Regions from separate parts of the Enterobacter cloacae complex sp. HYC033_NIDB genome, predicted to be linked through region 1. Evidence: predicted binding sites of a transcription regulator. Region 1 holds the regulator's gene; the other holds the start of a gene.

Region 1 (4,428 bases):
AAGACGAGAAACAGTAAAAACAGACGGTTAATTTAGAAAAAGCGAGCAATCTCACATCCTTTAACGGGTATTGTCAGAGTAAGGGAGAACCCGCTTTGCGCAGCGAATTAATAACAATTCAAAATTTATTATTTTCATAAATGATTTCAATTAAAAAATAAACATCTCAAATGTTTAAACGATGAAACCGATTGCATGTTTATGGAAATAAAAGGTTTTCTGTCAAACGCCCGCATTTTTGGAGTTATGAATGAAATGTAACAGAAAACGATGAAATATGTGCGGTTGCTCATATTCTTACATTCCCGTTACAGAAAGAGATTGATAATTCGCGTCGCGAAAAATAGTCTAACCATTGTAGTCAACGAGGTTTTTCTCAACGCTACTTTTTTATTTTTTCGCTGTTTGCCTTTGGTAACAGCAATTTATACGTCAAAGAGGATAAACATATGCGTACGTTCAGTGGCAAACGTTGTGCGCTGGCGCTGGCTATCGCCGGTGTGACAGCAATGTCGGGCCTGGTGGTTGCGCCAGAGGCAAAAGCAGCAGGTTTCATTGAAGATTCCACCCTCACGGGCGGTATTTATTACTGGCAGCGTGAGCGTGACCGTAAAGACGTCACTGAAGATAGATACAAAACCAACCTTTCTCACTCGACCTGGAACGCCAACCTGGATTTCCAGTCGGGATATGCCGCCGATATGTTCGGGATCGATATTGCCGCGTTCACCGCAATTGAAATGGCCGAAAATGGCGACAGCGGCCATCCGAACGAAATTGCGTTCTCCTCCAGCAATAAAGCCTACGACGAAGACTGGTCCGGCGATAAAAGCGGAATCAGCCTGTATAAAGCGGCTGCAAAATTCAAATATGGTCCGGTCTGGGCGCGTGGAGGTTATATCCAGCCAACCGGTCAGACGCTGTTAGCACCGCACTGGAGCTTTATGCCAGGTACCTATCAGGGTGCGGAAGCCGGTGCTAATTTTGACTACGGCGATGCGGGGGCGTTGAGCTTCTCCTATATGTGGACCAACGAGTACAAAGCGCCGTGGCACATTGAGATGGACAAGTTCTATCAGAATGATAAAAAAACCAAAGTTGATTATCTCCACTCGCTGGGGGCGAAGTACGACTTCAAAAACGATCTGGTGCTGGAAGCTGCTTTTGGTCAGGCTGAAGGCTATATCGATCAGTACTTTGCTAAAGCCAGCTACAAATTTGATATCGCGGGTAGCCCGCTGAGCACCAGCTATCAGTTCTACGGTACGCGCGACAAAGTCAGTGATGGCAGCGTAAATGATATCTATGACGGCACCGCGTGGTTACAGGCGTTGACCTTCGGCTACAAGGTAGGTCAGGTTGATTTACGTCTGGAGGGAACATGGGTCAAGGCAGAAGGGCAGCAGGGCTACTTCCTGCAACGTATGACGCCAACCTACGCCTCTTCCAATGGTCGTCTGGATATCTGGTGGGATAACCGCTCTGACTTCAACGCCGACGGCGAAAAGGCGGTCTTCTTCGGCGCAATGTATGACCTGAAGAACTGGAACCTGCCTGGCTGGGCGGTGGGTGCGTCCTACGCGTACGCCTGGGACGCGAAGCCAGCAGATATGGCTACGCCAGACGCCTACTACGATCCGAACTACCGTCTGAAAGAGTCTTCATACAGCCTGGATGCGATTTACACCCTTCAGGAGGGCCGTGCGAAAGGCACGATGTTCAAACTGCACTTCACCCAGTATGACAACCACTCCGATATCCCGAGCTACGCGGGCGGTTACGGCAACATCTTCCAGGATGAACGTGACGTGAAATTCATGGTCATTGCGCCATTCACAATCTTCTGATGAACACGCAGGCGGGCGAAATCCCGCCTGCATGGAGACTGCATATGATGAAAAAAATGGTAATCGTTGCGCTGCTGGCATCGGGGCTGGTGGCGTGTGCGCAGGATCAGGCGCAGAAAGAAGACTTCCGTCTGAAGGAGGCGTATAGCGCCTGCATCAATACAGCACAAGGATCGCCAGAGAAGATTGAAGCCTGCCAGAGCGTGCTGAATGTGCTGAAAAAAGAGAAAGCGCATGAGCAGTTTGCGACGCAGGAAAATGTTCGCGTGATGGATTACCAGGCCTGTATCCAGGCGCGGAAAAGCGGTAACGATCAGGAAGTGGCGAAGCGTTGCGATAAGATCTGGGACGAGATTCGCAATAACAATAAATAAGTTGCTTTATGCCCGGTGGCGCTGCGCTTACCGGGCCTACAACGGTGTCACAGCCCGTAGGCCCGGTAAGCGCAGCGCCACCGGACTTTTTTCAGGCAAAAAAAAGCCAACCTTACGGCTGGCTCAGAGTATGAACACGATATTATTTCGCGTCGTGCGCGTGGTCGTCTTCGCGGCAATCGCCTTCAGCGCAGTGACCGTACAGGTACAGGCTGTGGTTGGTCAGGCGGATGCCATGACGGGCGGCGATTTCACGCTGGCGTGATTCAATGGAATCATCGCTAAATTCAATGACCTTGCCACAGTCGAGGCAGATCAGGTGATCGTGGTGATGCTGCTGAGTCAGCTCGAACACGGATTTACCGCCTTCGAAATTATGACGAGTAACAATGCCCGCGTCATCAAACTGGTTCAGCACACGATAGACGGTTGCCAGCCCAATCTCTTCACCCATATCGATAAGACGCTTATAAAGGTCTTCCGCACTGACATGGTGATTGTCTGGCCCCTGAAGCACTTCAAGGATTTTTAACCGAGGAAGCGTTACTTTCAGGCCAGCTTTCTTTAATGCGGTATTGTTGTCAGTCATGCGGAATCTGTCCTGTTGCTAAACGATTCACTTCAAAAGAAGAAGTGACAGAAAATGCACTTGGGATAATGCGTCTCATTATAGAACTGCCATGGCTAAATGAAAACTGCAAGTCTCAAGCAAAGTATGCTTATAAAAACGTGGTATCACCAACAAACTTGTTCGATGGCACCCACTTTTTACCAGGGGGATATTGTACAGGTCTGGGCGAAAAAGTTAAAAGTTTGTAGCAATTAATTTAATCGGTTTTACCTGGAAAACGGGCGCAACCGGAGTTGCGCCGCAGGGATATCAGGCGTTAAGGATATCGTCCAGGTTCAGCTCTTCACGAACCTGCTTAACCCATTTTTCTACACGCTCAGCGGTCAGCTCTGGCTGACGGTCTTCATCAATGGCCAGGCCAACGAAGTGATCGTCATCTGCCAGACCTTTGGACGCTTCGAAATGGTAACCCGCCGTTGGCCAGTGACCGACGATCGCCGCACCGCGTGGCTCAATGATGTCGCGAATAGTGCCCAGCGCATCACAGAAATATTCAGCATAGTCTTCCTGATCGCCACAGCCAAACAGGGCAACCAGCTTGCCGTTGAAGTCTACTTCTTCCAGCGTCGGGAAGAAATCGTCCCAGTCACACTGTGCTTCACCGTAGTACCAGGTCGGGATGCCCAGCAGCAGGATGTCATAGCCCTCGAGATCTTCTTTGCTGCTCTTGGCGATGTCATGCACATCAGCAACGTCTTTACCGAGCTGTTTTTGAATGTTTTTTGCGATATTTTCAGTATTGCCGGTATCACTGCCAAAGAAAATGCCGATGATTGCCATGAGTAAAATAACCTCTTGAAACTTAATGGTATGGTGGCGCAAATTGTCCACGGATAAGGGCAATAATAGCAGAACAGGCAACCCTGCGGAAACAGCTATCACGCAGGACTGCACTCTGTGCTACATGAAAAAGGTAATATTGGGGATTTTCTGACTCACGCCTTGCCGCGTAACGTCTCAAGCTGGGCGATCAGCATCTCTTCGATCAGTTCGCTGCGGCTGATGTTGCGCGCGTCAGCTAATTCGTTAAGCGCATCGACGGCATCGGCATTCAGCTTCAGTTCGACACGCTTAAGCCCACGATTTTTATCGCGTTTAAGCTGGTTGCGTTTATTGATACGCAGCTGTTCATCGCGCGAAAGCGGATTCGTTTTCGGTCGTCCCGGTCGACGCTCATTCGCGAACAGATCTAGTGTCGTACGGTCCGTTTGTTCTTTGGCCATGATTCTGAGACTTCGGGGGAAACACGCCGCCCTGCTAATGCCCGGGCGATAAGCGCGCCATCATACATCACCCAAATCCACACGCCAACGACTGGAAGCCCGTCGTCTTCCGGTCGCTGGCTTTTTAATCAATTCGCTGTATCAGTAAGATAGCGGCGAATGGCGCGCAGGACGGCATCCGGTTTTTCCGCGTGTACCCAGTGCCCGGCACCGGCAATGACGTGAGCGCGAGCTTGCGGGAATTGCGCCAGCAGCGTGTCACGGTACGCGTCAGTGACGTAAGGGGAGTTGCCGCCGCGAATAAAAAGGGTAGGGTGCGGCCAGGCGGGGACGGTTTCCCAGCCCACAATATG
Region 2 (4,428 bases), on a different contig from region 1:
CAAAACCTACCGTCTGCATAAGGCGCGGATGCTGATGATCCACGATGGCATGAAGGCCAGCGCCGCGGCGATGCGGGTCGGGTATGAAAGCGCGTCGCAGTTTAGTCGGGAGTTTAAGCGTTACTTCGGCGTCACGCCGGGGGAAGATGCGTCACGTATAAGAACCATGCAGGGAGCCTGAGGGGAAACGGAGGCCGGGTAAGCGGTAGCGCCACCCGGCTTTTATTTATGCGCTGCAATACTTTTTCTTAATCACCACCGCAATGGTACCCACCAGCCCTGCAACCAGCAGGAAAATCGGCAGGATCATCAGGAAGGTCATCACCTGGTCTTCATGGCGCTTAACAAAGGGGATCATATTCAGCGCGTAGCCGAGCGTGGTGACCACGCCTACCCAGAGCAGGGCGCTCAGCCAGTTGAAGAACTGGAAGCGGCGGTTAGAGAGGCCTGAGATACCCGCCATGGTAGGCAACAGGGTACGAACAAACGCCAGAAAACGCCCGGCAAGTAACGCCAGCAGGCCGTGACGGTCAAACATGCAGGTCGCGCGCTGGTGATATTTATGCGGCAGCTGCGCCAGCCAGCCTTTCACCACGCGAGTGTTTCCAAGCCAGCGCTCTTGCAGGTAGCTCAGCCAACAGCCGAGACTGGCCGCAGAGGTGAGGATCACCATTGTCGGTGCGAAGTCCATCACGCCCTTGCCGATTAACGCCCCTGCGAGCAGGAGCAGGCTGTCACCGGGTAAAAATGAGGCTGGCAGTAATCCATTTTCCAGAAACAGCGTCGCGAACATCACGAAATAGACAATCCCGACGACATGCGGGTCCGCCAGCGCGGCAAAATCGTGTTGCCAGAGCGCCGTGATGATATTTTGAATAACAGCCATGGACTTTCCTGTGGAACAGCAGATATAACGCTATTGTACTCCCAATTTTGCCTGTCGGGGTTGATCGCAGGCGCATCTCATACAGACTTTTCTGCTTGCGGTGTTCAGAATAGCGTCCGGGGAGTACATTTCAGCCAGCACTTTACACGATGCGCTCAAATCCTGCCGATAAATCCGCAATTAAATCGTCCACATTTTCCAGCCCGATATGCAGGCGGATTAAGGTCCCCTCGAAGTCCACCTCGCCGCCCGGGCGCAGGGCCGCAATCTGCTCCGGCTGGTTGGGCAGGATCAGCGATTCAAACCCACCCCATGAATAGGCCATGCTGAAGAGGGTAAAGTTATCCAGATAGCTTGCCAGTTCGGCGTCATTCAGGCGCTTTTTAAGAACAAATGAGAACAACCCGCTGCTGCCCGTAAAGTCACGTTGCCAGTATTCGTGGCCCTTGCTGCCCGGCAGCGCCGGATGGTTAACGCGCTCCACCTGCGGATGCAGCGCCAGCCACTGTGCAATTTGCAGGCTGCTTTCGTGATGCTGACGCAAACGCACGCCGAGCGTACGGATGCCCCGGCTGGTCATGTAGGCGGTATCGGCATCCACCATCTGGCCCATCAGGTAGGCGTTTTCACGCAATTGATCCCAGCAGCGGGCGTTAGACACCGCCGTACCGATCATGCCGTCGGAATGGCCAATCAGGTATTTCGTTGCCGCCTGAATGGAGATATCAATATCGAACTCCAGCGCCTTAAACAGCACGCCCGCCGCCCAGGTGTTGTCGATCATGATGATCGCCTCCGGCGCTTTGCTGCGCACGGCCTTCACGATGGCAGGGACGTCATGCACTTCCATGGTGATTGAGCCGGGAGATTCCAGGAACACGATGCGCGTGTTCGGCTGAATAAGTTCGGCAATACCTTCACCGATGAGCGGGTCGAACCAGCCGGTGGTCACGCCAAGCTTGCTGAGGATCCGGGTGCAGAAGTCCTGGCTTGGCTCGTAGGCGGTGTTGGTCATCAGGATATGGTCGCCCTGTTCGACAAACGCCAGAATGGTATTGGCCACAGCCGCCGCGCCGCATGGGAACAGCGCACAGCCCGCGCCGCCTTCCAGCTCGCACATGGCTTCCTGTAGTGAAAAATGGGTTAGCGTGCCGCGACGACCGTAAAACAGCCCGCCTTTGGCGCGATTACGCGTGGCGATTTTTTTCTCCTCCACCGTATCGAATACCAGCGAGGAGGCCCGTTGAATCACGCTGTTGACCGATCCCTGGGTATATTGCTTGCTGCGTCCGGCCTGCACCAGCGTGGTATCAAGATGCTTCTTTGTCATGTTCGCCAATCCTGTTTTTATACGTCTGGACGTCCAGACTACCACGATTGTCAGAATGTGCATCCGGATGCTTATCGAATAAGCAGAAAATATTATCAAAAATTCGCATAAGAAATTTTTACTGCGTAAGCGCAAGGAAAGTGAGCGAAAATTACGGCACTATGTAAATACTAATGAGAACTACTATCAATTCGACGACGTTTTGATATTATTACGTTCAGATTTTGTGATTTGCGTCCTGGAGATACAGAGTGGGTAATAATTTGATGCAGACGGATCTCTCCGTTTGGGGCATGTATCAACATGCTGACATCGTAGTTAAGATTGTGATGATCGGCCTGATTCTGGCGTCCGTGATCACCTGGGCTATCTTCTTCAGCAAGAGCGCCGAACTTCTTTCACAAAAACGCCGCCTCAAGCGTGAGCAGAAGCAGCTGGCGGAAGCCCGCTCTCTGGATCAGGCTTCTGATATCACCTCATCCTTCCATGCGAAAAGCCTGACTACCCTGTTAGTGAACGAAGCGCAGAACGAGCTGGAACTCTCCGCAGGCAGTGAAGATAACGAAGGCATTAAAGAGCGTACCGGCTTCCGTCTGGAGCGTCGCGTTGCGGCCGTGGGTCGTCATATGGGCCGCGGTAACGGCTACCTGGCGACTATCGGCGCCATCTCCCCGTTCGTCGGCCTGTTCGGTACCGTCTGGGGCATCATGAACAGCTTTATCGGTATCGCCCAGACGCAGACCACTAACCTTGCGGTCGTCGCGCCGGGTATCGCAGAAGCGCTGCTGGCCACGGCTATCGGTCTGGTTGCCGCTATCCCGGCGGTTGTTATCTATAACATCTTCGCGCGCATGATTGGCAGTTACAAAGCCACACTGGGTGACGTTGCCGCGCAGGTTCTGCTGCTGCAAAGCCGCGATCTGGACCTGAACGCCAGCGCCGTTAAACCGGTACATGCGGCGTCCAAACTGCGCGTAGGTTGATTGTATGGCAATGCGTCTTAATGAAAATCTGGACGATAACGGTGAAATGCATGAGATCAACGTGACGCCGTTTATCGACGTCATGCTGGTTCTGCTGATTATCTTTATGGTTGCCGCACCGCTGGCGACGGTGGACGTGAAGGTGAATCTGCCTGCGTCCTCCAGCCAGCCGCAGCCGCGTCCGGAAAAACCTATTTACCTGTCCGTGAAGGCCGATAAGTCCATGTTCCTGGGCAACGATCCGGTAACGGATGCCTCGGTTATTCCGGCGCTGGACCAGCTGACCGGCGGCAAGAAAGACACCACCGTCTTCTTCCGCGCGGATAAAACCGTCGATTATGAAACCATGATGAAGGTAATGGACACGCTGCATCAGGCGGGATACCTGAAGATTGGTCTGGTCGGCGAAGAGAAAGCGGCCGCGAAGTAAAACGAAAGCTTTTGCCGCCTTCCCTGCCGGGTGGCGGCGTCGCCTTACCCGGCCTGCATTCCGCAACAATCATTGTTGACTCACACTGAAGGCGCCGTCGGCGCCTCTTCATCAAGCGCTACACAGGTCACGTTTGAAGTTCGGTAATGACCTTCCGAGAGTTTACGGGTCAGGCGCAGGGTGGCTGTCTCGCGTGCCAGCAGGTACTGATAGTTCGCCTCCAGTCGCCCGAGGATCTTCTCTTTAAGCTCAGGGCGCTGTTCAATAATGGCGTTCATCACCGCGCCGTAAATCTCCTCCTTGGCCTGCAAGGCGTAAATCTCCCGACGATTCTGCCATTTCAGGCGCACCAGCGTGGCCGGAATCGAAACCAAATCCTGCGTAATTCGCGTCATCTCGTCATTTTTTATCTTTTTCAGGGCGTCGAGATTCTGCTTTAAGATAAATTCATCGCTTTTCTTATCATCTAAAGTCAAATAAACGTTATTACCGCTGTCATCATTCACGTTAATCTTCCCCTAGGTTATAAAAAATGGGATTGTTTTTTTCACGCGTAATTAAATTAAGCCAAATTTCATTGCCGGCCTCATTTATTTGCTGCGTTTTCTCGGTCATTATTTGACTTAGCGTCTGGGCATCTATTTCCCCTTCGGCCTGTAAATCATTTAGTAGATGAACTAAGGCTTCAATCTTGATGGCGCGAAATAAACGCTCTTTTAAATGGCGATCGTGCTCTTCCAGCACCATATTACGGGATTTGCCGGTGCGTGAAACACCAATTAATATGTCGGCTTCATAG

The links. The regulator Fur, encoded in region 1, represses iron uptake genes when iron is present. The targets are predictions, from matches to a motif close to ATAATAATGAGAACNACTATCAA.
Region 2: the regulator Fur is predicted to act here: its motif matches at 2,384-2,406, upstream of exbB (tol-pal system-associated acyl-CoA thioesterase).

Annotation. Positions count from the first base shown of each region.
Region 1 covers NZ_CP115123.1:2,183,552-2,187,979, forward strand. Annotated here, with positions in the region: gene chiP (chitoporin ChiP) at 450-1,847, shown strand; gene chiQ (ChiQ/YbfN family lipoprotein) at 1,895-2,221, shown strand; gene fur (ferric iron uptake transcriptional regulator) at 2,364-2,810, opposite strand; gene fldA (flavodoxin FldA) at 3,102-3,632, opposite strand; gene ybfE (LexA regulated protein) at 3,788-4,075, opposite strand; gene ybfF (esterase) at 4,204-4,428, opposite strand, start outside.
Region 2 covers NZ_CP115126.1:33,185-37,612, reverse strand. Annotated here, with positions in the region: gene O1721_RS25650 (AraC family transcriptional regulator) at 1-181, shown strand, start outside; gene yghB (DedA family general envelope maintenance protein YghB) at 227-886, opposite strand; gene metC (cystathionine beta-lyase) at 1,029-2,216, opposite strand; gene exbB (tol-pal system-associated acyl-CoA thioesterase) at 2,468-3,199, shown strand; gene exbD (TonB system transport protein ExbD) at 3,204-3,629, shown strand; gene O1721_RS25625 (hypothetical protein) at 3,710-4,135, opposite strand; gene O1721_RS25620 (hypothetical protein) at 4,137-4,428, opposite strand, start outside.